4 regions of the Glutamicibacter sp. 2E12 genome follow, and region 4 is predicted to be linked to each of the others. Evidence: riboswitches for the same ligand, from Rfam matches in the RefSeq annotation. Region 4 holds a riboswitch; each other region holds the start of a gene.
What was found. A riboswitch is a leader RNA that binds a small molecule or an ion and turns the genes downstream of it on or off. The one in region 4 is predicted to bind S-adenosylmethionine.

Region 1: another riboswitch for S-adenosylmethionine. It lies ahead of ACP3TE_RS05845 (methionine ABC transporter ATP-binding protein); the one in region 4 lies ahead of ACP3TE_RS02735 (bifunctional o-acetylhomoserine/o-acetylserine sulfhydrylase).
Region 2: another riboswitch for S-adenosylmethionine. It lies ahead of ACP3TE_RS08200 (acyl-CoA dehydrogenase family protein); the one in region 4 lies ahead of ACP3TE_RS02735 (bifunctional o-acetylhomoserine/o-acetylserine sulfhydrylase).
Region 3: another riboswitch for S-adenosylmethionine. It lies ahead of ACP3TE_RS05875 (ABC transporter ATP-binding protein); the one in region 4 lies ahead of ACP3TE_RS02735 (bifunctional o-acetylhomoserine/o-acetylserine sulfhydrylase).

The regions. Positions count from the first base shown of each region.
Region 1 covers NZ_CP188297.1:1,257,486-1,264,803, forward strand. The annotation lists gene ACP3TE_RS05825 (NtaA/DmoA family FMN-dependent monooxygenase) at 1-406, opposite strand, end outside; gene ACP3TE_RS05830 (acyl-CoA dehydrogenase family protein) at 409-1,626, opposite strand; gene ACP3TE_RS05835 (MetQ/NlpA family ABC transporter substrate-binding protein) at 1,721-2,593, opposite strand; gene ACP3TE_RS05840 (methionine ABC transporter permease) at 2,637-3,353, opposite strand; gene ACP3TE_RS05845 (methionine ABC transporter ATP-binding protein) at 3,370-4,176, opposite strand; SAM riboswitch class I at 4,260-4,349, opposite strand; gene ACP3TE_RS05850 (NAD(P)H-binding protein) at 4,633-5,496, shown strand; gene ggt (gamma-glutamyltransferase) at 5,712-7,318, shown strand, end outside.
Region 2 covers NZ_CP188297.1:1,748,911-1,756,228, forward strand. The annotation lists gene ACP3TE_RS08180 (aldehyde dehydrogenase family protein) at 1-144, shown strand, start outside; gene ACP3TE_RS08185 (CdaR family transcriptional regulator) at 202-1,263, shown strand; gene ACP3TE_RS08190 (GntP family permease) at 1,555-2,916, shown strand; gene ACP3TE_RS08195 (hypothetical protein) at 2,992-3,366, opposite strand; SAM riboswitch class I at 3,641-3,731, shown strand; gene ACP3TE_RS08200 (acyl-CoA dehydrogenase family protein) at 3,782-5,008, shown strand; gene ACP3TE_RS08205 (acyl-CoA dehydrogenase family protein) at 5,037-6,266, shown strand; gene ACP3TE_RS08210 (MBL fold metallo-hydrolase) at 6,384-7,079, opposite strand; partial or broken gene ACP3TE_RS08215 (MBL fold metallo-hydrolase) at 7,179-7,318, opposite strand, start outside.
Region 3 covers NZ_CP188297.1:1,268,273-1,275,590, reverse strand. The annotation lists gene ACP3TE_RS05895 (BCCT family transporter) at 1-813, shown strand, start outside; gene acs (acetate--CoA ligase) at 894-2,855, opposite strand; gene ACP3TE_RS05885 (ABC transporter permease) at 2,932-3,696, opposite strand; gene ACP3TE_RS05880 (aliphatic sulfonate ABC transporter substrate-binding protein) at 3,766-4,788, opposite strand; gene ACP3TE_RS05875 (ABC transporter ATP-binding protein) at 4,874-5,695, opposite strand; SAM riboswitch class I at 5,701-5,802, opposite strand; SAM riboswitch class I at 6,070-6,161, shown strand; gene ACP3TE_RS05870 (acyl-CoA dehydrogenase family protein) at 6,177-7,318, shown strand, end outside.
Region 4 covers NZ_CP188297.1:587,569-594,886, reverse strand. The annotation lists gene ACP3TE_RS02755 (phosphotransferase family protein) at 1-302, opposite strand, end outside; gene ACP3TE_RS02750 (CPBP family intramembrane glutamic endopeptidase) at 399-1,181, shown strand; gene ACP3TE_RS02745 (GNAT family acetyltransferase) at 1,200-1,616, shown strand; gene ACP3TE_RS02740 (VOC family protein) at 1,678-2,322, opposite strand; SAM riboswitch class IV at 2,495-2,614, shown strand; gene ACP3TE_RS02735 (bifunctional o-acetylhomoserine/o-acetylserine sulfhydrylase) at 2,706-4,049, shown strand; gene metX (homoserine O-acetyltransferase MetX) at 4,052-5,197, shown strand; gene ACP3TE_RS02725 (SGNH/GDSL hydrolase family protein) at 5,280-6,176, opposite strand; gene ACP3TE_RS02720 (SHOCT domain-containing protein) at 6,206-6,604, opposite strand; gene ACP3TE_RS02715 (alpha/beta hydrolase) at 6,957-7,318, shown strand, end outside.

The sequences.
Region 1 (7,318 bases), 670 kb from region 4:
CCACACGCCCCTGCGAGAGATGATCCAGGGTGGAGATCTGCCGGGCAAACTGGAATGGATGGGATTGGATGACCGAGCTGGTCATCGCCAGGCCGATGTCCTTGGTGCTGGCGGCCAATGCCGAAAGCAGGACCAGCGGATCATGGCTGGGGACCTGCAGTCCCTTTCGTACGTGCGATGCCCAACCACCCTCATGCTCGCCGTAAAGGCCAACCACGTCAGCGAAGAACAGCGAATCGAACTTGGCCTCTTCCAGCTTCTTGGCCAAGTCAACCCATAGGCCCAGTTCATGGAACCGATGCTGCTGCGCTTCGGGGTGGCGCCACATTCCGCCAAGGATGTGGCTAGAGGTGTTCATCAAGAAGGCCGAAAGCAGCAAGCGCGGGCGTTCGTTGAAAGTACCCATGATTATTTTCCTGCCTTTGCTTCGCCGATCGAGTTCAAACCAGTAGGAATGGTGCCGTTGATGAAGTAGTCCCCCACCGAGCGTGCCTTGAAGGCCACCGGATTGTGGGTGGCCACCGTGCGGGCATTGCGCCAGAAGCGGTCCAGCGACTTGGAGGTCGAAATCGCCGAGGCCCCGGTGACGTCGAAGAGCTCGCTGGTGGCGTCCAGGACCAGCTTCGGCGTGGCCACGTGGGCTTGCTGGACGGCAAGCTCTGCGCGCAGGTAGGCCGCTTGCGGGTCCAAACCCAGATCCTCGTCGAGCGCCGAATCCAGTTCCCGGGCTGCGGTGACCACGATGCTCTCTGCAGCGAAGACATTGGCCGCCAAACGGCCGACAAGTTCCTGGATCTGCACGTCATCCTTGAACAGCGCACCGGAGCCGGTGTTGAAGGTTCGCGTGCGGTTGGCAACGATGCCTGCTGCGGCATTGCGGGCCCCCTTGCCGATACCTGCCAGTACGGCGAGCAGGCACAGCTGGAAGAAGGCAGGTTCGAGGGTGGAAGCTATCTTGCGCTGAATGATATTGGCTTCTTCCACCGCAACGTCAGTGAATATCGCGGTGCCGGTACCGGTCAGCGGCTGGCCGAAGCCATCCCAGTCGTCAAGGATCTCCACGCCCTCGGCATGGCGATCGACGATGGCGTATTGGCGCCCCTCAATCCCGTCGGTGGTCGCCATGACCACTACCCAATCGGCGAAGATCGAGCCAGTGGTGTAGTACTTCTCGCCGCGCAGCACCCAGCCTTGCCCGGTCCGGACCAGTTTGGTATTGGTGGTGCCAAGGGCATTGCCGCCACGCTCGGTCGCGGCGTTGCCGAAGATTTCCCCGGCAAGCACACGCGGGAACCAGCGGTCCTGGAACTCTGCCGACTGCAGGGAGATGGTTTCGACGAAGGAGAAGTGGCTGCGCAGCAGGTGCGCCACATTCGAGTCCGCCGCGGCCAGCTCGATCAGCAAGCGGAACAGATGCTCGTGGCTGATAGGCGAACCGCCATGGCTTTCTGGCACGCGCAGCGTGGTGAAACCGGCATCCTTGAGCCACTGCACCTGCTCGAACGGCAGGATGCGCTGCTGCTCGCGTTCACAGCTTCCTTCAGCAATTCTGGCAAAGACCGCTTGGAATCGCTCCAGAAGTTCCTGGTAGCGGCTTTCGATTGCGGGCGCGGCGATCATCGTCATGGGTTCTCCCTGCAGAACGTCGATACTTTGAGTAAAGGAGTCGGAAAATGTGGAGCCCCACAACGCCGAAGTTCAGCGTCGTGGGGCCAAGGGCCTACTTATTCCAGGTGGCGAAGTCCGCTTCGAGATCGCGGTCCCAAGGAGTGCCCAACGCACCGTCGAGGTAGCTCGCGTACCATTCGCGCACCTCATCGGAGTGGTAGGCCTCTTCCAGCGCCTTGCCCTTTTCGGTGTCCGTAAACCCTGGCTTTGCGCCGATGATGTTGATGTACGGGAGCGCTTCTTCTTCCTCTTCAAAGAGCAGTGCGTCCTTCGGGTTCAGTCCGATCTCGGCGCCGAGCCGGGCGAAAAGGAACCCGGCATCCACGTCAGGCAGGGTCTTTGAGAGCGACTGCTGATCTACCTCAACGAACTTGAAGCCCTTGGGGTTCTCCAGGATGTCGTTCTGCGACAAGTGAATCACGCTCTTGCCCTCAGCTACCTTCAGGACACCGGCCTTATCCAACAGGGCCAGCGCGCGTCCGTTGTTGGCGGTATCCACAGGCAGTGCGATGGTCGCACCGTTGGGCAGGTCCTTGATGTCGTCGTATTTCTTCGAATACACGCCGGCAGGCGAGCTGTACATGTAGAAGGCCGGCTCCACGTCGACGTTCTGATCCTTCTTGAACTGTTCCAGGTAAGCGCCGTGCTGGAAGAAGTTGGCATCGTATTCGCCATTGGACACCACGTGGTTCGGCTGCACGATGTCGGTGACATAGGTAGCCTCCAGAGTCCAGCCCTTTTCGGCCAGCAGCTTCTGTGCGATTTTGGTTGGTTCCTGCGATGGGGCAGATTCGGTGACAATAACCTTGATGGTCTTGTCACCGGTGCCGGCGGCCTGTCCACCTGCCAGGCCGCAAGAAGCCAGCGCGAGGAGTGCGGCGGAGCCGGCGGTGAAAGTTAAGAAGGTGCGGCGAGAGAATGCCATGGTGTTGTCCTTTGCTGAAATGCGAGTTGAGCGGGTTTTGTGTTTAGCGCTTGTCAGCGGCGCGCGATAGCCGAGTTCCGACGAACTGAACTGCATGCACCAGCAGGATCATCAACACGATGGCTAGCAGCATGACTCCGGTTTCATAGCGGTAGTAGCCGTAGCGGATTGCGAAGTCGCCGATACCGCCTCCGCCGACCAGTCCGGCCATGGCCGAATACGAGATGAAGCTGACGGTCATGATGGTGATGGAAGACAGCAGTGCAGGCTTGGCTTCGATCAGCAGCACTTCACGGATGATCTGTCCCCGGGTGGCGCCCATGGCCTGTGCTGCTTCGACAACGCCATTGCCAAGCTGGCTGATGTTCTGCTCCACGAACCGGGCGAAATAGGGGATCGCGTTGATGGTCAGCGGAACGATAACCGCCGCGGTGCCAATGGTAGTTCCCACAACGAATCGGGTGAACGGGATGATGGCGATCAGCAGGATGAGGAATGGGAAGGAACGGATTGTATTGACCAGCCCGTCAACGATTCGGTGCAGTCGCGGACGTGGGCGCAAACCGTTGGGAGACATCGAGTAAAGCCAAATGCCCAGCGGGGTTCCCAGGAGAATCGCGATCGGGATGGAAACCAGCAGCATCGCAAAGGTCTGCGCCATGGCGACCCAGATTTCCGGGGCAAGTTCGATGATGCGGTCAAAACTGAAAGCTGCTGCGTTGCCGTTGCTCGTGGCTAGCACTACTGACGTGAAATTCATTGGTAATCCAGGTTCTCTATACGCGGGCTACGGTGGCAGCGACGGCTTGGTCCTGCTTTGGCTGGCGGTTAAGCGTGAGTTCGTCACTGATCAGGTAGCGGCCGATTGGCGTCACTGGTTCAAAGCCTGGTTCTCGCAACGAACTCAGGGCGAACTCTTCAACTACCGCTCCGTCTTCCATGACCGAAACCTTGTCGGCAATGGCCTTAATAACGTTCATCTCGTGGGTGACGATGACTGTGGTGATGCCAAGGCTGGCGTTGATGTCACTGAGGTATTGCAGCACCGACGTTGTCGTTCTAGGATCCACGGCACTGGTTGGCTCATCGCACAGCAGGACCTTGGGCTCGGTGACCAGCGCGCGGGCAATGGCGATGCGCTGTTTCTGGCCGCCCGAAAGCTGTCCTGGATAGGCGGCAGCCTTGTCAGCGAGGTCCACTATGGACAGCGCTTCCAGCGCACGTTCACGGCGTTGCTTTTTCGGAACACCAGCGAACTTCAGATTCAGCTCGACGTTCTGTTGCGCGGTGCGATTGTTCAGCAGGTTGAAGTGCTGGAAGATCATCCCGATCTCATGACGCTGCTTTCGCAGGTCTCCTTCACTGAGCCCGGTCAGTTCGACGCCATCCACGATGACCTGGCCCGACGTGGGACGCTGCAGCAAATTGATATTGCGCAATAGCGTTGACTTTCCTGCACCGGAAAATCCGATAATTCCATGGATGGTTCCGGCCTGGATTTCCAGCGAGACATCCTTGACGGCCGTGAATTGATCTTGGCCCTTGCCGAAGGCGGTCGTTACGTTTTCAAGACGAATCATCATCGCTCCCTTGGTGCTTGGTTATGCGGAGCGCACTTCGCGAAAATCATCTGCGTTCCACAGATTTTCCGTCGCGAAGTGAAAGTACTCCATCGGTTCTGGCTGTAGCACCGCTCCCTCTCGGGTGGTTGCTGCGACGTCGTTGAGCCAGATCTCTCAGTCGCTCTGGATGGTGTGCGTTCGGTTGTACGAGCCGAACAATTCAAGTCTGGAGTCCACGCCCGCAGGCCGGCAAACGTTACTTCAATCGGCGTCATCAAGTCATAGTCCGGACGGATCCACGCTGAAATCACGCAATAATCCACGTAGCAATCTGACACATTTCGCTACTTCCCCTCTTTGTGACGAAAGCCTTGCAGTTTCTGCCCATCTCTCGCTGGCTTGTGCCAGCAATCTTGGGTGGGGAATTCAGCGATGCCTACGGTGGTTGTAGCAGATGCAGACCAACGAGAGGACCCCATGAAGATCGCAATTACCGGTGCCACCGGACAGCTTGGAAATCTAGTCATCGACGCGCTGCTGGCGCGCGGGGCGAATGCCGGTGATCTGGTCGCCATTGGCCGCTCCGAGCAGAAGCTGGAACCACTGGCAGGCAAAGGCCTGGAAACCCGCGTTGCCGATTACAACGCCCAGCCAACTCTCGTGTCCGCACTCGAAGGCATAGACAAGCTGCTGCTGATTTCGGCCAGCGAGGTGGGCCAGCGCGTTGCCCAGCATGAGAACGTCATCAACGCGGCCAAGCACGTGGATGTCTCGCTGATCGCCTACACCTCAATTGCCAACGCCCTGTCCGGCGGCATGAAGCTCGCCGACGAGCACATCGCCACCGAACGGCTGCTGGCCGGATCCGGCATCGACTACGTGCTGTTGCGCAATGGATGGTACATCGAGAACTACACCGACCAGCTGATGGGCTACCTCAACAGCGGCACGGTGCTCGGTGCCGCCGGCGATGGCAAGATCAGCGCTGCCGCCCGTGCAGACTATGCGGATGCCGCTGCGGCCGTGCTGCTTTCCGAGGAGGACCAGAACGGCAGGATCTACGAGCTGGGCAGCGATAAGCCATTCACCCTCGCCCAGCTTGCTGGCGCGGTTGGCGCTGCCGCCGGCCAGGACATCGCCTACCAGGAAATGGATCCAGGGCAACTGGAAAAGATCTACGCTGATGCCGGCGTCCCCGGACCGTTCGCGCACATCCTCGTCGATACCGACATGCGCATTCGAGAAGGAGCGCTGGAAGTGGACTCCGGGGAGCTGGCTCAGCTGATCGGCCGCGCCCCGGCTTCCTTGGGCAAAGTCATCAAGGACAACCTGGACAAGTAGCCCAGGTGCACTAGGGTTCCAGCGGGCAGGCATTGGCGGCGATCGAGGCCGCGGTGCCTGCCCGCCGCTTTAACGCGTCACAACCCGGAATATTCGCGCGGCAATGCCGAAATTGCCGCGCAAACCCATGGTGCTGCGTGTCACAACCGCGCGGCGAGTTCCCGCTCCCGTAAATTTGCGCATACTTCATCCCCACCTGCAGAGGAGATCAAAGCATGCCACGAGTACGTTTAAGATCAGTTGCCTGCGCGGCAGCCATCGCCTTGGGCCTGGGAGCTTTCTCAGCGCTTCCGGCGAGCGCCGAACCACGGCACACCCAGAAGGACCCGACCGCCATCGGCACTGGAGGCGCAGTCTCGTCGGTCGATCCGGAAGCCACCGCTGCCGGCATCGAAATCCTGCGCAAGGGAGGCAACGCTGTCGATGCGGCTGTGGCAACCGCGGCGGCACTGGGCGTCACCGAACCCTATAGCGCAGGCATTGGCGGCGGCGGATACTTCATGCACTACGATGCGAAGTCGGGCAAGGTCAGCACCATCGACGGCCGCGAAACCGCCCCGGCAGGCATTGGGCATGATGCCTTCATCGATCCTGGAACCGGCGAACCGTATAACTTCACCCCGGAACTGGTCACCAGTGGTGTGGCAGTAGGCGTGCCCGGGACAGTGGCCACCTGGCAGCGCGCACTGGATAATTGGGGTTCGCAGAACCTGAAACAGGTTCTGCGGCCGGCAACCCAGATCGCTTCACGCGGCTTTGTCATCGACGAGACGTTCCGCGAGCAGACCCTGGACAACAAGGAACGGTTCGCCGCGTTCACCTCCACGAGCGAATTGTTCCTGCCCGGCGGAGATGCTCCGGAAGTCGGGAGCATTTTCAAGAATCCGGATCTCGCACACACCTACCGGATGCTGGCCAAGCAAGGCATTGATGGATTCTATGAGGGCGAACTGGCTGCCGACATCGCCCAAACGGTACAGGCGCCGCCAAAGAGCGAAGACACCACCCTCCCGGTTCCCGCAGGGCAGCTGGGCACCGCCGACCTGGCCGGCTACGAAGTGGTGGAGCAGGCACCGACAAAGGTGGACTACCGGGGCTACGACGTCTTCGGCATGGCTCCTTCTTCCAGTGGCGGAACGACCATCGGCGAATCTCTGAACATTCTGGGCGAATTCGATTTGCCAGCCATGGAAGAACCCGATGCCTTGCATCATTATTTCGAGGCAACTGCGCTCGCCTACGCTGATCGCGGCAAGTACGTCGGCGACCCCGCGTTCACCAGCGTCCCGACACGGACCTTGACGGACAAGTTATTCGGCGCGGATCGTGCCTGCGCCATTGATCCGGATCAGGCCGCAACGAAGCCGGTCGCTCCGGGCGACTTGGAAAACTATGATGGCCAATGCCCTGCGGCCACCAGCGAACCGGTAGTGGAGCAGGATACGGAGAACATCTCCACCACCCATCTGTCGGTCGTGGACCGTTGGGGCAATGCCGTTTCCTACACGTTGACCATCGAGCAGACCGGCGGCTCGGGCATGGTGGTCCCCGATCGCGGTTTCCTGCTGAACAACGAGCTGACCGACTTCTCCACGGTGTACGACCCGCAGGATCCGAACCGCATTGAACCTGGCAAGCGCCCGCGTTCCTCGATGGCTCCGACCATTGTCCTGCAGGACGGCGAGCCGGTGCTGGCCATCGGCTCCCCCGGTGGTTCAACCATCATCACCACGGTGCTGCAGACCCTGGTGAACCGCATTGATCTGGGCATGGACATCAGCGAAGCCATCGCCGCTCCACGTGCTTCCCAGCGCAATACGGC
Region 2 (7,318 bases), 1.2 Mb from region 4:
AACGTCAGGGTGAATACCGGTGCCGGCATGGATGCGAACATGCCGTTCGGCGGATTCAAGCAGTCGGGGTGGGGCGCCGAAAATGGCCGTGAAGGCATCGAGGCCTACACCTCGCTGAAGTCGGTCACCGTCAAGCTCGGCTAGCGGCAATGTTCTATTCCGGGACTGCTTTGCGCAGTCCCGGGCCGATAGGATGAGCTCATGAGCGAAAAGGAGCAACCCCGGCTGGCTAGCGCGTTGGCGCAGAAAGTCGTCGACACGATTGCGCCGACCATCAACCGCAATGTGAACATCATGAATGCTCACGGAGTCATCATTGCTTCTACGGATGCTGCGCGTATCGGTACCCACCACGACGGCAGCGCAGAGGCGATCCGCCGCAACAACATCATCCGTGTCAGCCAGGCCGACGGCTCGGCCGGAACCCAGCCCGGGGTCAATGTGCCGCTGGTGCTGAACGACCAGCTCTGCGGCGTTGTGGGCGTGACCGGAGCTCCCCACGAGGTGGAACCGCTGGCCGGCCTGATTGCACTGACCGTTCAATTGCTCTTTGCCCAGGAACGCGAGCACTCTCGCAGCGCGCGGCGCGAGACCGAAGCCCGCGACATTATTTCTGCGTTGATCGCCGGTCGCGTTGCGCCTGAAGTGATCGACCGCTCGCTCGCAGCGCATGGTTTGCGCGGGCCGAAATGCATTGAAGCTTGGCTGCCCCGAAGCGTGGGGGATCCGTCGCTCGAAGAGCCGGCGAAGGATCATCACCGCACGTCATGGATTAGCCTTTCCGGCGCGTACTGGAGGCTTTGCGCTGCCAGCGAGACAGCTTTCGCTCCCGAGCGCATGGACCAGGAACGTTTCCTGGTCTCCGCGCCTGTCGAAAAGGCCGAGGATCTCATGGCCGAAACCGAAGTGCTGCGCGTATTGTTGGGCTATCCGGCACTCGTGCCTTCCCACGCGCGGCGCCGCATGTGGAGCCGGGAAATTGCTGTGGCTATCGCCCGCACCCCAGCCCGCAGCCTGGAACATGCAGCTGCCCCAGCGATGCAGCTCAATGAGGAACAAGCCAGAACCCTGCTGGTCGTTGCGACAGCTGCTTCGATGAGCCAAGCGGCCACGGATCTGCATATTCACCGCAATACCTTGGTGCAAAGACTTGAACGGATAAGCCAGGTCAGCGGCGTCGATATTCGGCGGTCCAGCGAATCCCTGAAACTCCAGCATGCCATCTACGCGAGAGTGGCCTTGGGCCAGCTGCATGTTTTCTAGGCCCTGGAAACTAGGGGAGCTGGCGCCGGGGCTGGGAAGGGTGGGGTGTTTGCACACATTGGCTCTTTCGAACCCAGGCAAATGTGGTCGTGTGCCCATAGGTATTCGGGGTCACTTTTCCTAGTATTGGCAGGATGATCGATCTTTGCGCCCGAAACCGGGGTGGCACGGTGGCATCTAGCCCAACGGGCAAAGCCTTGAGCAGCTTTGCCGATAGGGCTGGTCCACCCGTTGAGCCATTGCGGGCTGGGCGCATTGAACTACCGATATTGGCAAAGGAGCCAACCCGCCGTGTACGAACTGCTTGTTCTGCTGATCCTTGTTGTGGCCATCGTGATGGTCACAGCACGCTTGAAGATCAGCCCATTCCTCGCCCTCGTTGGCGCAGCTATCCTGGCGGCCTTCGCCTACCGGATTCCGCTGGCCGACGTGGCTTCGACGGTCACCACGGCCTTTGGCAGCACCATGGGAAATATCGGACTGGTGATCCTGTTCGGAACGATGATCGGTGTCATCCTGGAGAAATCCGGCGCCGCGATCTCCATGGCAGATGCGCTGATCAAGGTCCTGGGTACCCGGTTCCCCAACCTGACGCTATCGATTATCGGCTACATCGTTTCCATTCCGGTCTTCTGCGACTCGGGATACGTGGTGCTCAACTCGCTGCGCAAAGCCATCACCCTGCGTACCGGGGTCTCCGGGCTGGCAACTTCCATCGCCCTGATGACCGGCCTGTACGCGACCCACACCATGGTGCCTCCAACTCCGGGCCCGCTGGCCGCAGCCGAAAGCATCGGCATTGCCGATAACCTGGGCTTGATCATCGCAGTCGGATTGCCCGTTGCGGCCATCTCGGCACTTGCCGGCTTGGCCTACGCCAGCCGCTTCAACAAGTCCCAATGGACCCCGTTGCCAAGCGACGACCACAATGACATCTCCGAACTCGACTATGAGCAGCTGCGTGCAAGCTTCGGAAAATTGCCCAGCCCGGCGCTAGCCTTCATGCCGATCCTGGTTCCGCTGGTGCTGATCTGTGCCGCATCCATTGCGAAGCTGCCCTCGCACCCGATTGGCGAAGGCGCTGCCCTGGAAATCCTTTCCTTCCTGGGGACGCCAGTTATTGCGCTGATCTTCGGCTTGATCTCATCGACTTTTCTTTTGAGCGGTGGCAGCAAGCTGGCGGTCTTCAATGAGCAGATGAACGAAGCTGTACGCACCGCTGCTCCGATCTTGCTGATCACCGGTGCCGGCGCCGGCTTCGGCGCGGTCCTGGCCGCGTCGGATCTGACCACGATTCTTTCGGATTCACTCAGCGGACTGGGCTTGGGCCTGGCTGTGCCATTCCTGATCGCCGCTGCATTGAAGTCCGCCCAGGGCTCGTCCACCGTCTCAATGGTGACCACTTCCGCGCTGGTCGCTCCGATGCTCGGCTCCCTGGGCTTGGGTTCGGAGCTGGGCATGGTGCTATCCGTATTGGCAGTAGGCGCCGGTGCGATGGTTGTCTCGCACGCCAACGACTCCTACTTCTGGGTCGTCTCGCAGCTCAGCCGCATTCCGGTGATCACCGCCTACAAGACCCTGAGCGTGGCTACCGCCATCCAGGGCACCGCGGGTTTCCTGACTGTACTGGTCCTGGGAGCCGTACTGCTTTAGCAGCACGCCTTCCAAGAAAGCAACGGATCGCGCCATCGGCAGATGGCGCGATCCGTTGCTTTAAGCAGTGCTGGATTAGCCCAGGCCTGCCGCCGGGAAGCTCCGCGCGGCCTTATTCGCTGTGGCAGTCGAGATCACCAGCAACGCGATGGCGGCCAGGTAGCCGGCTCCGGTCGCGGCGAAGGCGAAACCGAATTGGCCCAGCAGGCAGAGAACTGCTGCGCTGGCCAATGCCGCCCAACCGGCCCAGGAAGCCGCGGCAAGCAGGGGCGCAGCCTGCTGATGCCCGGCGAGCCAGGCCCCATCGCTGGCCAAGGTGTGGCGCGTCTTGATGCCGATCGCCGCATTGCGAGCGAGCTTCCGGTCCCGTGCCATCGGGGCGAGGAACGCTGCGACCAGCGTTATGCTCAGCAACCCGAACATGAAGGCAATCACGCCTGCTGGATCCACTTGCCGCCTCTTCTGCCGATTGATCTTGAATGGCCATTCAATGCGGTCGCATGGAAGTGCCCTGATCCACGCTGTGTTCCCAATCGATGCCTAGGGGAACGCCTTTGAAATCCAGTTCCAGCATGCCAATTGCGTCATGCGAAGGTCATATGACGTCTTATCCGCCCGTTTTCCGGCAGGGCGAAGGCGCGAAGATGACGTATTTTGTCCTGCTGTTCCTCCGCATGACAGCGCCCTTCCCGAGGACCTGCCAGTAATGCTTGACTCGGAGCACAACCCATCCAGAGCGGCTGAGAGGCCTGGCTCCGAGACGCCGCAGCAAGCCTGCACTCCGCAGGTAGTGCTAACGCCAGGTTCGATGGATCCGCAGATTTTCTGCATCCTTCGGAATCCATAGCCCAAGAGGAGAACGAAGATGACTGTACTGGATACCCAATTGCCGCGCGTGCCCTACACCGGCACTGCTGATGAAGCTGAACTGGCTCATTGGCGCGACGTCGCCCAGCAAGTAGCTGACAAGCTGGCGGCTGACGCGCTCGAACGCGACCGAAAGAACGCCCAGCCTTTCGCCGAAGTGCAGCTGCTGCGCGAAGCCGGGTTGCTCAATCTCTTGGTGCCTGCAGAATTCGGCGGAGCCGGAGCCCATTGGGAAGCGGCTTTCGAAGCGGTCCGCATACTGGCCGCAGCTGATGGCTCCATCTCGCAGTTGCTGGCTTACCACTACATCAACCAGTCCGGCATTGCGTTCTACGCCCCAGCAGAAGCGCAAGGGGCATGGTGGCAGCGCACCGTGGAAGGTGGCTGGCTCTGGGGCGATTCGGTGAATCCAGTTGATCCGGATTTGACGCTGAGCGCCGAAGGGGACGGCTACCGACTGAATGGAGCCAAGCGATTCTCCACGGGTTCCGGTGTTGGCGAGGTCATCGTCATCAACGCGCTGGTCCAGGGCGGAGAATACGACGGGCAGATTCTCGCGTTGGTTCTGCCACGCGATATCGATGGCTTGGAAATCGTTGACGACTGGGACTACCTGGGACAGCGGCTGAGCGCGTCGAATTCCTTGAAGTTCCACAACGTGCGGCTCGAAGCAGGGGACTTGCTGGGATTCGTCACCGATGAACCGGTCTCCACCCTGCTTACCCCCGGTATCCAGTTGGCCTTCGCCAACTTCTACCTGGGCATCGCCCAGGGAGCACTGGAGCGCGGCAAGCAGATCTTGCTGGGCCGCAAGAACGCCTGGCTGTTCTCGCAGGCAGAGACCTACTCGCAGGACCCGATCTTCCAGCGCACCGTCGGAGAGCTCAAAGCCCGCACTGCAGCAGTGGCGGCGCTGACCGAGAAGCTGGGCCGGAAATTCGATGCCCTGCTCTCGAAGGCCGGGGAAGTCACCCAGCCCGAACGAGCGGCGTTGGCCGTGGAAATTGCTGAAGCCAAGGTGGTCTCCACTGAGGTGGGAGTGGATGTGGCGAACCGGATCTTCGAGGTGACCGGTTCATCTTCGACTGCGAACTCGGTGGGTCTGGACCTGTACTGGCGCAATGTGCGCACCCATTCGCTGCACGACCCAGTGGACTACAAGAAGATCGAGGTCGGCGCCTACTTCCTGCGCGGAGAGTCCCAGCCGCTCTCGCTGTACACCTAAGAAAACTTCTCCCGGATTGGACTGAACGATGACTGTACTTGCAACTGGCAATCGACTCGCAGGCCTCAAAAACCGCTTCGCACCGCTCTTCGCGCGCATTGCGCAGGGTGCAGCTGAACGCGACCGCACCGGCGAATTGCCCTTCCAGCAGGTCGCGGACCTGGCCGCTGCCGGCTTTGGCGCGGTTCGGGTCCCGGAATCGCACGGGGGTGCCGGTGCTACGCTGCCCGAACTCTTCGAGCTCTTCGTGGATCTCGCGGCGGCGGATTCCAATATTGCCCAAGCGCTGCGCGCGCACTTCGCCTTCGTCGAGGACCGTCTGGTTGCGGCCCCCGGTCCGGGGCGCGACAAGTGGCTGGCCCGCTTCGTGGCGGGAGAACTGGTGGGCAACTCCTGGACCGAGGTCGGCACCGTCAAGGTCGGGGACGTGATCACCAAGGTCACCCCGGACGGCGAGGGAAGATTCAAGCTCAACGGCACCAAGTACTACTCCACCGGCTCGATCTTCGCCGACTGGCTCGATACCTACGCAGAGCGCACCGACACCGGAAAGCGCGTGATCGCCGCAGTCAACCGCCACCAGCGCGGCGTCGAGCTGGCCGATGACTGGGATGGCTTCGGCCAGCGCACCACGGGCACCGGCACCTCCACCTTCACCGACGCGATTGTCGCCGAAGAAGACCTCATCGACTTCGATACGCGTTTCAAGTACCAGACAGCTTTCTACCAGCAGGTGCTGCTCGCTGTCCTGGCCGGCTCCGCCAAAGCAGCCGAGCGCGACTTCGCCGCCGAGCTGAAGGCGCGCAAGCGGACCTTCAGCCATGCCGCGGCCAATGTGGCGGCCGAAGACCCGCAGCTGCTGCAGGTGATCGGCGAGGTCTCCGCGGCGGCCTTCGCTGCCGCGGCAACGGTGGAACGAGTGTCGACGGCATTGCAGGGAGCCTATGAAACTGCGCAGGCGCTGCACACCGGCGAGGTGACCGGGGAAGAGGACGAAGCAGCCAACGATGCGGCAGAGCTGGCCAGCGCCCAGGCGCAGGTGGTGCTCACGCCATTGGTCCTCAACGCAATCACCCACGCTTTCGATGCGCTGGCCGCCAGCGCCACGAGCGTTACCAAGAACCTGGACCGGCACTGGCGCAATGCCCGTACCGCCGGCAACCACAACCCCTGGGTGTTCAAGGCGAGGTTGATTGGCGACCTGGCGGTCAATGGCACCGAGCTTCCGCGCGTGTGGGCGATTGGTGCATCAAAGTAGATTCCTTGATTTTGCGGGTCCAGCATTCTTTGCCGATGCTGGGCCCGTGGTCGTAGTCCCGGGGCAATCGATCGACCATCGTTCCAGTCGCCTGACGGATAGCTGCCGGCCTTGGCCCTAGCGCACCTGGGTAACCGTGCCACTTGCGATATGGAAGATATCCAAGTCGCGGGGCACGAAGAGGCCGCCAGAGAACTGTTTCGAAGCCCGCTGCCAAACTTCCATTCCAGATCCAGCGGGAACCAAATGATGCAGCGCCAAGTTCCGTGCTCCAGCCCGCTGGGCGATTCGACCTGCGTCTTCTGCGGTGGTGTGCGCGCGCCGATGATGTCCCATGCTCGCTTCCAGTTCGGAGGATGAAGCATGCGGGTAGCTACGAGCGATGGCCTCCAGATCAATAGCTTCATGGAACAGCAAGTCGCAGCCTTGGGACAGGCGCGCAAGATTTGCGCTTGGCGCTGTATCGCCGGAAACCACGACCGATCCATATCTCGAATCAAGGCGGAATGCGAATGCCGGAGCGATAGGTTGGTGCTGGACCAGGATAGCGCTAATTTTTACATGCCGATCAGCGTATATTTCAAAAGGCTCCATGTCCGGATGGTTGTTGTGGTTGGGGTGGAAGCCTGTGCCGGCGGGAATCTCGATATCTACGCCATGGAAAATATCCGAAATATCAGGTGCCGCCGAATCCCGTCGGCGATCGTTGAGATCTGTAGCATGGGCGCGCAGTAGCAAGTTGACCATGGCGTTGGTCCCGGGTGTGGGCGACTGCGGAAATATGGCTTCCGGCTCTTCGGCCGCTGTCTGCATCGAGGGCAGCACTCCTCGATCACCCGGTCCGAAAACAGGAACCTGCCGACCATCGGTGCCGCGGAACCCAAGGCCGCCCAGGACCATGACAGAATTCAGGTCAATGACGTGGTCTGAATGCTGATGGGTAATGAAAATTCCGCGCAGGGCAGTGGGGTGAATCCCGATCTCAGCCAGGCCCAAACCGACGCCATGGCCGCAATCCACCAAGTAAGCGTGGCCGTCCACAACGATCGCGG
Region 3 (7,318 bases), 680 kb from region 4:
AGCCCATTCGTAGGCTTGTTCATCGCCCGCATTTCCCGTGGCCGCACTATTCGCCAGTTCGTCACCGGCGTGCTGCTCGTTCCATCCAGTGTCACCCTGATTTGGTTTGCAATCTTCGGCGGTGGCGCAATCGGTATTCAGGAACGCGCTGAACGCTCCGGGGAAACCGGGGAAAAGCTGGCCAGCATTGTTGACGGCGTACCAGATATCGACTTCGATTTGATCCTCTTCGACATGCTTGGGCGCCTCCCGCTGTCGGGCTGGATGGCTACCGTGCTGATGGTCGTCACCGTGCTGCTGATTGCAATCTTCTTCGTGACCGGCGCAGACTCGGCCTCGATCGTGATGGGTGCGCTCAGCGAACGCGGCGCTGAAGAGCCATCCAAGAAGGCCGTGATCTTCTGGGGCGTGGCCACCGGCGCTGTGGCCGCGGTGATGCTGCTGGCTGGCGGCGATCATCCGGCGGAGGCATTGACCGGGCTGAAGAACATCACCATTGTTTCGGCGCTGCCATTCGTGATTGTGATGCTCCTGCTCTGCGTGGCGTTGTGGAAGGACCTGAGCAAGGATCCGCTGGTGCTTCGCGGCAAGGTGGCTCGAAAGGTCCTGGAGCAGTCCGTGGGCCAAGCGGTTGACCGCCATGAGGGCAGCCAGTTCAGCTTGATGACCACCGAAATTCCTTTGGTCAGTGCCGAGGGCAAGGCCTCCGAAGGGAAGCTCTTCGCCACCGAAGCCGCCGCTGACCCGGTGCAGGACGGCAAGAACACTGCGGCCGATGGCCAGAGCCAGAAGCCAACGACCGGGGATTCCTAACCGGCAAATCAAATGAAGCTTCTTCCCCCGCCGGGGAAGAAGCTTCATTTGTTTAACCCCAAGGGGCCTGGGAGCAGCGATTAGCCGCGCGCGCGGCAGATCGCGTTGATCTCCGGAATGCACGGCTCATTCTGCAGGCTCGTTGTGTCGCCGAGCGTGGTGCCCTCGAACAGCTGGGTGAGCAGGCGGCGCATGATCTTGCCCGAACGGGTCTTGGGCACATCTGGAACCAAGACGATTTCCCGCGGCTTGGCAATCGGGCCGATCTGCACCGCGACGGTATTGCGGAGTTCAGCAATGAATTCGGCCTGCCGTGCAACGAGCTGCTCGTCAGGCGACTCGGCAACCAGGGTCTTGTCCAGCGGTACCACGAAGGCAGTTGCAGCGTGTCCGGTCTTGGAATCCGGGGTGGGGCAGACGCCGGCTTCCACCACGCCGGGGTGGGTGACCAATGCCGATTCGATTTCAATGGTGGAAAGCCGATGGCCGGAAATATTGATCACGTCGTCGGTGCGGCCCAGGATGTAGATATCGCCGTCCTCATCGAAGCGGGCACCGTCGCCAGCCAAGAACCAGCCCTGCTCTACGTATTGTTCCCAGTAGCTGGTGTAGTAGCGCGTCGGGTTGCCCCATACGGTACGGGCCATCGACGGGCCAGTGCGCGTGATGACAATATTGCCCTGCTGGTTGGCCGGCACGCTCAGGCCGCCATCGTCAACAATGTCCACCGAGATGCCCGGCAGCGCGCGTGCGGCGCAGCCTGGCTTGAAATGTCCATCGGTCGGCAGGGGGGAAAGCACGGTCGCGCCGGATTCGGACTGCCACCAGGTGTCAACCATCGGCAGTCCTGCTTCGCTGTCCCGGCCGATCTGCTGGCGGAACCATTTCCATGCCTCGGGATTGACGGCTTCACCCACAGTGCCGCCGATCTTCACCGAGGACAGATCGTATTGAGCGGGGATGCCGTCCGGGAACCAGCCCATCAACGAGCGGACCAAGGTGGGAGCGGTGTAGTAGCTGGTGACCTTGTAGCGTTCAATGACCTCGAAGTGGCGGCCCGGGTGCGGGGCGTTGGGGACGCCCTCGTAGATTACCTGGGTGACGCCATTGGCCAACGGGCCGTAGATCTCGTAGGTATGCGCGGTGACCCAGGCGAGGTCGGCGGTGCACCAGTGCACGTCCTTGGCGCGCTGGGATTCGTCCGGGTTGGCGAACAGCAGGTTGTAGCTGGTGGCCGCCTGCGTCAGGTACCCGCCGGTGGTGTGCACCAAGCCCTTCGGCTGGCCGGTGGTTCCCGAGGTGTACATGATGAACAGCGGTGTTTCCGCATCGAATGCCTGCGCGTGGTGCTCGGTGGACTGGGTATCAACCACCTCATGCCACCAGATGTCGCGGCCTTCGGTCCACGGGATTTCGTCGCCGGTGCGGCGGATAACCAGGACCTTTTCGATTTCGTTCTCGCCGGCAACGGCCGCATCGGCGTTGCCTTTGACCGGAACCGAAGTGCCGCGGCGGAACTGGCCGTCGGTGGTGACCAGGACCTTTGCCTTGGTGTCCTCCACGCGGAACCTCAGCGCTTCGGCGGAGAACCCGCCGAAGACCAGCGAGTGGATGGCGCCGATGCGGGCGCAAGCCAAGGTGATGACAATTGTTTCAATGAGCACCGGCAGGTAAATGACCACGCGGTCGCCCTTCACCACACCCAGGGATTCCAAGGCGTTGGCTGCCTGGGAGACCCGCTCCTGCAAATTCTTGTAGGTGACGGCTACCCGGTCTCCGGGCTCGCCTTCGAAATACAGTGCGACCTTCTGCCCGCGTCCCGCAGCTACATGGCGGTCGGCGCAGTTCACTGCGGCGTTCAGCTTGCCGCCGAGGTACCAAGAAATTTCCGGTCCGCGCTTGGCATCCGGATCGGCCGGAATGATGCGGCTGGTGGTGTGCCACGGGATGTCCCAATCCAAGAGGTTCGCCGCTTCGTCCCAGAATTCCTGGCGTGCTGCCTCTGAAACTTGAGTTGAGGTTGTTGCCAATTCGGTGGTCATCGCAAACTTTCTTTGGTGAGGGGTAGCTTTGTCAGCGGGTACTAGCGGGTACTAGCGGGTATTAGCGGGTCCGGTTTCAGGTCCAGCGCTTGATAGCCCAGCGTTCTGCTATCGACAGCAGGGCATCGGTGATCTTTCCAAAGACGGCCAGCAGCACGATGGTCATGATCAGGCGGTCCAATCGGCCGTTGTTCTGCGAGTCGGTGAGCAAGAAGCCAAGGCCCATTGACGCGCCGAGGAGTTCGGCTGCGACCAGGAAGAGCCAAGCTTGGGCTAGTGCCAAACGCAGGCCGGAGAAGATCGAAGGGACCACTGCGGGCAGCTGGACGGTGCGCAGCAGCTTCAATCCCTTCAACCCGAAGGAGCGGGCTGCTTCGACCAGGTGGGCATCGACATGGCGCAACGCCAAGGCGACGGTGGTAAAGACCGGGAAGAAGGCACCAATGATCACGAGTGTGACCTTGGAATCTTCACCCATTTTCATCCAGAGCACCAGCAGCGGAACCCAAGCCAAGGAAGGGACTGCACGCAGGGCGCTGATGCTCAGTCCCAGAAATGCATCTGCCAATTTGGACAGTCCGACAAGCGCACCCAGCGCCAAGCCCAGCAATGATCCGAAGGCGAAACCGAGAAGAACACGCTGAGTGGAGATGCCGATGTGCTTTCCGAGTTCGCCATCCTGGAAGAGCTCAATGGCAGCAGAAACCACTGAACCCGGAGTTGGCAGTGTCCACGGAGCAACGATTCCGGTAACGGTGACAAATTGCCACACAGCCAGGGTGGTCAGCGGCAAGACCAGCGCAAGCAGCCATTTCGGGGCACGCAGGATCGTTGCGGCCATGCTGGCCTTCTGCTTGGCAGGTGTTTGGCTTCCGCGGGTTCCAGCCACGTTAGAGGGACTCATGGCTGGTTACTCTCCGGAGATCTTTGTTGCGTCTGCCTTGACGGCAAACTGGTCATCGATGAGGGTTTCCAGAGCTTCATCAACGGATTCCTGCTCCGAGACATCGCCGCTAGCGACCAGCGTGGGAGCAATCTTGCTCAGGACTCCAGTGAATTTGGCGTCGGGAACTGCCGGAACGTCCAGATTGGAGCGTTCCTCAATGACGGTGGCAGCAACTCCTGGTTCGAGCCCTGCTACGTCGGCCAGGATTTCTGCGGTTTCCTCGGGATTGTCAGCTGCCCAGCCACGAGCCTTTTCGTAGGCATCGACAACGAGCTGGGCGAGTTCGGGGCTCTGCTCAATGAAGTCTTCGCGAGCGTTCAGCGCACCGTAGGTGTTGAAATCCAAGTTCCGGTAAACCAGTTGCGCGCCGTCTTTTTCGGCAGCGGCCATGATCGGATCCAAACCGCTCCAGGCATCAACCGAGCCGTTGGCCAGGGCGGTACGTCCATCGGCATGCTGGAGGTTCTGCAGCTTGATGTCAGCTTCACTCAAGCCCGCGGATTCCAGCGCCTGCAGCAGGAAGAAGTATGGGTCGGTGCCCTTTGTAGCGGCCACGGTCTTGCCAGCGAGATCTTCAACGGACTCGATTTTCGAGTCCTTATCCACTACCAGGGCCGCCCATTCCGGCTGCGAATACAGTGCGATGGTCTTGATGGGTGCACCGTTCGAACGGTTCAGGAGCGCAGCGGAACCGGCTGTGGAACCAACATCGATTGCGTCGGCGCGAAGAGCTTCATTGGCCTTGTTGGAACCAGCGGACTGGATCCATTCGACATTTACGCCCTGCTCCTTGGCGGCTGCTTCCAACCATCCCTTTTCCTTGAGTACCAGGCTCAGCGGGTTGTAAGTGGCAAAGTCGATGGACAGGGTCTGACCATCCGAGGAGGCTGTAGCGTTTTCGCCAGCACAGCCGGTCAGGGCAACTGCGCCAACGATCAAGGCGGCGGCGGACAATGCAGTGCGGCGGGTGAGACGGTTCAAAAGCATGGAGAATCCTAGAATTGTGCGTGCAAGCGGTGTAGGTGAAAAGGCAAAGGGGACGAATGGTTCGGGACCCACGGCGTGGCCGGGACTAATGGTTGGTTGGGTCGACGCCGAGCAGGCGCAATAGGTGCAGGCGATCTGCAACGAACTTTTCATCGGTATGCCGGCGTGGATGCACAGCTGAGATGGACAGATCCTCGATGACGCCCGCTGCACTATGCCCAGCGCCTCGCCCCAGAACAATCACGCGGTCAGCCAAAGTCAACGCCTCGTCCACATCATGGGTCACCATGAGAACAGTGGTGGGGAACGATGCGTGAATCGAGAGCAGCAGATCCTGCATCTTCAAGCGTGTCAGCGCATCGAGGGCGCCGAAGGGTTCATCAAGAAGCAATACACCCGGGCGCCGAGCCAGCGCGCGAGCCAGCGAAACCCGTTGCGCCATGCCTCCGGAGATCTCGCGTGGGCGCAAGCTGGCTGCATGGCTCAGACCGGTCAGCTCGATCAACTCATCGATCAGCGAGTTGCCGGCGCGCTTATCGGTTTCCGGTGCCAGGCCCAGTGCAATGTTCTGGCGAACCGAGCGCCATGGCAGCAGCCGGGGCTCCTGGAAGGCAACGGCGCATAACTCGTTGATGCCGGTGACCTCGCGGGTGCCGGTGCGGATGGTGCCGGTGGTGGGGTGGTCCAAGCCCGATACTGAACGCAGCAGCGTGGATTTTCCGCAACCGCTGGCTCCAAGAATGGCCACGACTTGACCTGCTGGAATTTGCAGGTTGATATCGGTCAGAACGGTGCGGCTTTCCATCTTGGTGGTGAAGGTTCGCGACACGTTGCTGAACTGCACGTCCAGGGCGCTTGAAGCTGAGGCAACGGGAGCTGCCTCGGGCGCTGCAAAGGAAAGAGTCATGTTCATCTCCATCGTTCCTGGCGGTAGCACCGGCCTGCAGAGCAAAACTCCAAAGGTGGTTGCTGCGGCGTCGTGGAGCCAGATCTCTCGGCCGCTCGGGATGGTTACGTGTCCATTACAACGAGTCGAACGATTTGAACGCAAATCTTGCGTAATATGAAAAAATCTTCGACAACTACGTCACATTGCCCAGAAATTTCGTTATTTATTTTATTGCAGGCCGGTTTGCTCGACATTAAGCAAAACTTTGCAACTCATCTTCGGCAGGACGCGGATTAGGCTGTGAAATTTGAAGATGGGCACTGCCGGCACTGGGACGAAATGTGACTTCGCGGGTTGGAAACGCCGGTTTATTACCGTTACAAATGAATTACGACCCATCCAGAGCGGCTGAGAGATCTGGCTCCACGACGCCGCAGCAACCACCCCAATAGCGGGACGGTGCTACCGCCAGGACCGATGGAAAGAATTGAGAACCCTGATGCCTATTGGTGAATCGCACAATGCCCTCGGACTGGACTTCAACCAGCTCAGTGACCCTTCGCAGGCCACCACAATGGACCTGGACAAGTTTGAAGAACAGCTGCCGACCAGGCAATTGCTGAAAATCACCCCCGGACCAAGTGCGGATGAGCAATACGACCGGCTGGCCGAAATTTTCCGTCCCGTTTTTGCGCAGATCGCCGCGACAGCCAAGGACCGCGACTTGAACCGCGTGCTTCCTTTCGAGCAGGTAGGCCTGCTGAATCGCGAGCGTTTCGGTGCGCTGCGCCTTTCCGTTGCCGACGGGGGCTACGGCGCACGGCTGGTGGATGTCTTCCGTCTGCTCATCGAGCTGTCCGAGGCGGACTCCCACGTAGGCCAGCTGTGGCGTGCGCATATCGCATTCGTCGAGAACGTCTTGGCGCTGGAGGACGAAGAGCTGCGCAAGAAGTGGGTCGCTCGCATCGCTGCCGGGCAGATTATCGGCAACGCCTACACCGAACGCGGTGGCAACGCCCTGGGCACCTTGAACACCAAGGCCAGCACCGTGGACGGGCGCTGGGTGATCGACGGTGAAAAGTACTACTGCACCGGCACCATTTTTGCCGACTGGACCACCGTTGCCGTGGCCCACCCGGAGCTCGCCGGCCGCCAGATCGCCGTGGTCTCCACCCAGCGCAGCGGCGTCAAGATCCTCGACGACTGGGATGGGTTCGGCCAGGGCCTCACCGGAACCGGCACTACCGAATTCCACCAGGTCCCGGTGGATTGCTTCATGCCGCAGCAGACCAATGACTCCGAAGCGGCGATCTTCCAGCTGGTGCTCATGGCCGTGCAGGCAGGCATCGCCCGCGCCGCATTGAACGACCTGCGTCACGCGGTGCAGGCACGCACCCGCATCTTCACCACTGGAACCGGGGTGCCGGTATACCAGGAACCCCAGGTCCTCCAGCTGGTGGGCGAAGTTTCCGCGGAGTCCTTCGCTGCCGACTCCGTGGTGATCGGCGCAGTCCTTGAAGTTGAAGCCGCCTTGGGCGATCCGGGACTGAACGACGAGGAACGCTACGCCGTATGCGAGCTGGCCGCCAACCGCGCGCAAACCGTGGTGCAGCCACTGGCCATCGGCGTGACCAGCAAGCT
Region 4 (7,318 bases):
TGGGCGCTGCCGGGGATGAAAGACATGGCCACGGAGCTGAGTCCGTCGACGTGCAGGATCTCGGAGACCGCCACCGGAATCTGGTAGTTGAGCTGGCCCTCCAGCAAAGACAGCAGCTTGACGGAACGGGGCATCTGCTCCGTGGCCGCTGGCGTGCGCGCCATGCGAATCACCGCTTGCGGATTGCCAATGACCACCTTGTGGAATTGTCCGCCTTCGTTCACGGCCGCATCTTCCCAGGAAAGATCGGGGCAGAGCTGACGGGCAATCTGCAGTTCTCCAATGGTGGCAGGACGGCTCACTCGCACTCTTCTCGTTCAGCTTGCTGGTGGTCTCAACCTCAGGCTATCGCAGGTTTGCCACGTGGCTGCTCAGTACGCGCACAGCCAGATCAGCCTATGATCGGAAACGTGAACGCTGAACAATCTAAGCAGACAGCAACCCGCAAGACCCTCAAATTCGAGATCGTCTTGGTTCTTGCCCTGTCTTTGGGACAAAGCGCGGTCTACTCGCTGCTGAGCTTTGCCGACAAGGTCACCCGGGCGCCGCTGCGCGAGCAGACTACATCGCTGAACAACCCGCTGAGCACCCGCGAGTTCTTTGATTTCTCCTACCAGCTGCTGGACATCTTCTTTGCCTTGGTTCCCGTCGTGCTCGCGCTCTACCTGATGAAGCGCACGACCGGACGAACTATCCGGGACATCGGTTTCGATATGCGCAAGCCGGGCAAGGACGCACTGCTCGGGGCGGGGATGTTCTTGGCCATGGGAGTAGGAACGCTGGGCGTCTATGCCGCTGGGCGGGCACTGGGCGTCACCACGGCACTGTCAGCAGCGAATCTTGGCGATTATTGGTGGAGCGTCCCAGTGCTTCTGCTGTCGGCTGCACGTCATGCAGTCCTCGAAGAAGTGCTGATGCTCGGATTCCTGTTCACCTACGCCAAGAAATTGAAGCTGGGCCTGTGGAGCACGATTATTGGTTCTGCGATGATCCGAGGCAGCTACCACCTGTACCAGGGGGTGGGGCCGATGATCGGCAATATGCTCATGGGCGTCGTCTTCGGCTGGGTATACCAGAAGTACGGGCGGGTGATGCCGCTGGTTATCGCGCACTTCCTGCTTGATGCCATCGGCTTCGTGGGATACGCCTTGGTCGGGCCGGCCATCGGAATCGGCCAGTAGCGCCGGTAAGCTGAGCCAATGCAGATTACCGTGCTGCGCGAAGAGGACCTTCGCCAAGCAGTTGAATTGTGGGAAGCAACTGGGCTGACTCGTCCGTGGAATGATGCGCTCGCCGACGCCCGACGGGCTTTGGCCGAGCCTACTTCCACGGTGCTGTCCATCGTTGAGAACGATCAACTCATGGCTACTGCGATGGTTGGCCATGATGGCCACCGAGGTTGGCTCTACTATGTTGCGGTGGATCCGTGCCGGCAGGGCAACGGCCTGGGAAGGGCGCTGGTGGATGCCGCTGTCCTGTGGCTGCGGGATCTCGGCGTGCCCAAGGTGCAGCTCATGGTCCGCGAGGAGAACTCTGCCGTCATCGATTTCTATGAACGGCTGGGCTTCGAAGACCAGCACGTCGCGGTCCTGGGGAAGCGGCTGGACCGGCCTTAACGAAAAGAAAGTAGGTGGGGACGCCATTGTCCCCGCCTACTTGCGATCTCTGCGGAACTGTTTACAGCACCACGGTTCCGGACTCGGTCTCAAAGGTAACCGACATGATGCCCGGAGTGCCATTCGGCGCTTCATATTGCATGGTGACAGCGCCCAAATTGACGTTCTGCGGCTGGCCCAGCCAATCCAGCACCCGTTCACGCGAGCCGGCGATGGCGATCTGGCTGATGGCGCCGGCAGGTTCCAGCGCCTTGGACGGATGCAGCTCCTCGGATCCTTCATCCCAGGAAATCAGGTACGGGCACTGCGGATCGGCGATCAGGCCCTTGATGCCAATCTGCTGCCAGGTCAGTTCGCGGCCATCAGGGAACTTCCGGTTGCCCGGCACCGACTTGCGGCCCAAGCGGTCTTCGGCACTGGATAGATCTTCCACCGAGACGCACCAGCCCATCCAGCCGCCGCCGAGCTCCGAACGGGCGCGAACCGCCTGTCCGAAGGGTGCCTTGTCGCTGGCCGGGTGGTTCAGGACTTCAACCACCTCCAGGTACTGGCCATGCTTGAGCGGGAAGATGACATTGCGTGTTCCGAATCGTGGATGCACGCCGCCCTTGACGAATTCCAGTCCAAGGGACTCGGAGATTCTTTCAGCGGTTGGCAACAGCCCGTCCGGGCCGCATGCATAACTTACGTGATCTAGCCTCATCATGTGCCCATCATGGCAACATGTGATGCGAGTCTCTACTTAGGCACACCTAAGTGCCGTGATGCTATCGAATACTCTGCGATGAACCTGCAATATTCGCGAAATATGACCGATTGAGTCCAATGACGAGCCCTTGCGTTGCAAAGATCTTCGGTTTTCGGGCAAACTGGTACCAGGTCATGAGTCCCAGTAACAAGCCCCGGCTTACTGGGCGGCAACCCTCCAACCGCGGTGGGGTGCCCCGGGTGAAGACCTGGCCCTTGAACGCACAAGGCATCAAGGACAAGCGCGGGTTACCCCTGGAAGTCGTCACGATATGGTGCTTCCTGTCGGTGTCTTTTCAGTGGCGTACCCCCATAGTCATGAAACGCTATTTGGAGGAAACCATGAGCAATAACTGGTCATTTGAAACCCGTCAGATCCACTCCGGCCAGACCCCGGATCCGACGACCGGAGCACGGGCTCTCCCGATTTTCCAAACCACCTCTTTCGTCTTCCCCAGCGCCCAGAGCGCTGCTGCACGTTTCGCGCTGCAGGAACTGGAGCCGATCTACACCCGTATCGGCAACCCGACCACCGACGCGGTGGAAACCCGCATCGCTGACCTGGAGGGCGGCGTTGGAGCACTGCTGCTCTCCTCGGGACAGGCTGCCACCACTTTCGCTATCTTGAATTTGGCCGAAGCCGGCGACCACCTGGTGGCCAGCCCCAGCCTGTATGGCGGAACCCAGAACCTGCTCAAGCACACGCTCAAGCGCCTGGGCATCGAGGTCACCTTCGTTTCGGACCCGGACAACCTGGATGATTGGCGTGCCGCGGTGCGTCCGAACACCAAGGCCTTCTTCGGGGAAACCATCTCCAATCCGCGACAGGACGTCCTGGACATCGAGGGCATCTCGGCGATCGCCCACGAAGCTGGCGTGCCGCTGCTGGTGGACAACACCCTGGCCACCCCGTACCTGATCCGCCCGATCGAGTGGGGTGCGGATATCGTGATCCATTCGGCCACCAAGTTCCTTGGCGGCCACGGCAATGCCATTGCCGGTGTCATCGTGGACTCGGGCAACTTCGACTTCGCCAAGGACGCCGACCGCTTCCCGGGCTTCAACACCCCGGACGAGTCCTACAACGGCCTGGTCTTCGCCCGCGACCTGGGTGTCAACGGCATCCTGGGCGCCAATCTGGCCTACATCCTCAAGGCCCGCGTGCAGTTGCTGCGCGATTTGGGTTCTTCGGTTGCGCCGTTCAACGCGTTCTTGATCGCGCAGGGCCTGGAAACCTTGTCGCTACGCATTGAGCGCCACGGCCAGAATGCCGTAGAAGTTGCCAATTGGCTCGAAGCCCGCGAGGAAGTGCAGAAGGTCGCTTACGCAGGCCTGAAGTCCTCGCCTTGGCATGAGCGTGCGCAGAAGTACAGCGATCAGGGCGCCGGCTCGATCATCGCGTTCGAACTGGAGGGCGGTTCGGAAGCCGGCCAGGCCTTCGTGGACGCACTGGTATTGCACTCCAATGTCGCGAACATCGGCGACGTGCGCTCCTTGGTCATCCACCCGGCCTCCACCACCCATGCCCAGCTCTCCGAAGCGGAGCAGGTTGCGGCCGGCGTGAGCCCGGGACTGGTGCGGCTGAGCGTCGGACTGGAGAATATCAAGGATATTCTGGCCGATCTGGAACTGGGCTTCCAAGCTGTTGCAGCCCTCGAGAACAAGGAACTGCAGGAAACCCTCTAGGCATGGCATCCATTGTGACTACTGAAGATACTCTGCGCGCCGAAGAGCTCGCCGGCGGACAAGACGGCATTTTGCGCCGTAAGTCCGTGGGGGAGCACCACTTCGAATTCGGTGGATTCCTTCCGGACGTGGTGCTGGCCTATGAAACGTGGGGGACGCTAGCAGCTGATGGCTCCAACGCGGTGCTGGTGATGCATGCGCTCACCGGTGACGCCCACGTTGCGCAAGGCGATTCGCAAAGCGCCGGCTGGTGGGAAGAGCTCGTAGGCCCCGGCGCCACGGTTGACACCAATGAGTACTTTGTCGTGTCCATCAACATGGTGGGTGGTTGCAATGGTTCCACCGGCCCCTCGTCCTTGGGCGACCAGGGCCTGCCCTACGGTTCGAGCTTTCCCTTCGTCACCATCAAGGACTCGGTGCGCCTTGAAGCGCGGCTGGCCAAGCAACTGGGAATCGATTCCTGGCATGCGGTCATTGGCGGTTCGATGGGCGGTGCGCGCGCGTTGGAATACGCCGTCGAGTTCCCCGACCAGGTCAAGAACCTCGTAGTGATGGCCTCGAGCGCGCAGGCGACTGCCGAGCAAATTGCCTTTGCACAGGTGCAAACCCAATCCATCCGGTTGGATCCGCACTTCTGCAATGGCGACTACTACGGCAACGATGCGCGCCCGGACGCCGGTCTTGGCTTGGCTCGCCGCCTGGCCCACATCACCTATCGTTCCGAGGCCGAGCTTGAAACCCGTTTCTCGCGCAACCCGCAGGATGGCGAGAAGCCAACGGGTCTGCTCGAGGGGCCTCGCGGGCGGTACCAGGTGGAAAGCTATCTTGACCATCAGGCCAGCAAGTTGGTGAATCGTTTCGATGCCAACAGCTACCTGGTGCTCACCGAGGCGCTGATGAGCCATGATGTGGCTCGCGGCCATGAATCCCTGGAAGCCGCCTTGGCGCGACTGGCGAAGGTCAACGTGGTGGTTGCCGCGGTAACCACTGACCGGTTGTACTTTCCTGAGCAGTCAGTGAAGCTGGCTTCGTCGCTGGCCAAGCCAAAACCGGTGCACTACATTGATTCGCCGATTGGCCACGATGGATTCCTGACCGATGCCACGCAGCTCGATGGCGTGCTTCGGACCTTGGTGTTCGGAGACTGAACCCCGGAAGGGGCTCGGGAAGATTTCAAAGCCTGAAGCAGTTCCGCCAGTAGTCGGTGGAACTGCTTCAGGCTTTTCATGCCTACTTGGCGCTGTCGCCGGCGCCGAGCGAGTCGTTTGGCTTGGTCTGCGCAAACGGCGTGGCCGAGGGCCGTTTCGGGGTGATGCCGTCGCCGGAGGACTGGTGGCGCAGGCGGCGCAATACCCAGGGAGCAAGATGCTCGCGCGCCCACTGCAGATCCTCCTTGCGGGCTTCCCTCCAGCTGCGTTCATCCACGGCCGGAACGATTTCGGTGTCCAGCGGATGCGCGACGTTCAGCGAGTCCAGTGCCATGGCGGCAATGCGCTGGTGCCCGGCGGGGGAGAAGTGCAGGCGATCCGGTGCCCACATCTGGGATTGGTGCAACTCCTGCAAGGCCCACATGTCCGCCACGATGGCGTCGTGGCGGGCGGCTACGGTGCGCACGTTTTCGTTGTAGATCGCCACCTTGCCTCGGATGCTTCCCAAAACCGGGGTATCGCGAATATCGGGCCCGGTGAAGAGCAAGAGCGTGGCGCCCGTATCGGTGAGCTTGGCTACCGCATTGTCGAGGATATCTGCAATCTTGTCTGGATCCCCGCCCGGGCGCAGGACGTCGTTGCCGCCTGCGCAGAGCGAGATCAGATCGGGCTTCAGGTCAATGCAGGGATCGAGCTGTTCGGCAACGATCTGGCCGATCAGCCGGCCTCGAATGGCGAGATTGGCATACGAGAAGTCCGGGACGGTGCGGCTGAGCTCATGGGCCAAGCGGTCGGCCCAGCCAAGGTGGCGGCCGGTGCTCGACGGGTCGGGGTCGCCGATGCCCTCGGTGAACGAGTCCCCAATGGCGACATAGCGGCGCCACGGATGCAGTGGGGCATTGGCGGATGTTGATGGTTCAGAAGCAGAATCGTTTGGCACGAATCTATTGTTACCAATGGGTAACTTATAGTCAATCATTCCCGAGGATGATTCCATGAGCCGCCGTGCTAGTCGCTCAAAGCGTCCCGGCGCGCCTGCAAGTACTCGTCGCGGGTAATGATTCCTCGCGAGTGCAGGGAATCGAGTTCGGCAAGCTTGTCCTCAAGGGATTTTTCCGGCGTCAGCATAGCTGAATTAGCGGCTCTTGCCATCAGTTCGGTTTCCAGGGTCAGCGGATCAAAACCGGCGCTCTTGGCTTTGCGGTAATTGCGCACCGCTACGAAGATGATCAATCCGATAACGGCGATAAAGAGCATGGCGAACAGGGGAATGCCGACTGAAAATACGGTGTCCACGTTATCGAATAGGGACGAAGCGCTTCCCGGGTCCGGTTCGATGTACCCGAAACTATCGAGATCCTCTTGCAGCTGCCCCGGAATATTTTCGCTGTATTCAATTTCGTCCATGGCGCCTATTCCTAACTCTGTCGCTGTCGCCGTCCCGTCCGGCGAGAGCGGCGTTCCGGAGGACCGAGAGGCGGTTGGTCCAGTTGAACACGAAAAGCTTGGAAAGCTAAGCAATTTTTACAAGATTTATAATCTTGTAACATGTCAACTTGATTTCCAGGCCTTGGAAGACCAAGGTTCCAGGAGAGTGCCGGCCAACGCCTTCAGCAGATTCGACGGCGATTATGGGGAAGTTCTGCTGCACCCGGGCGCTGCCATCGCCGGTGGACGGGGACTTGATGGAATCGGGCCGCGGAAGCGCTGAGCTAGCTGTAGTTCCCCGCGAGGTCCTGTTCGATAGTCTTGGGGAACTATGACTATCCCGGACCAGGCTCCAGTGGCCATCATCTCCCGTAACGACGAATCCCGCCTTGGAACTCCGCTGCTGGTGTTCCTGCACGGCTATGGCTCGAATGAACAAGACCTCATGGGGCTCTCGCAGCATCTGCCCGAAGAGTTCACTTACCTCTCGGTGCGCGCACCGCTCCAAGCAGGCCCGGGGTACAGCTGGTTCCCGCTGACCCAGGAAATCGATTACTCCATCGAGTCGGTGGCACGCAGCGTCGAAGCGCTATGGGCATTGCTGGAACCGCTGGTAAAGCAGCACTCCTCGATCACCCTGCTCGGTTTCTCCCAGGGCATGGCCATGGCGACTTCATTGGCACGCTACCAGCC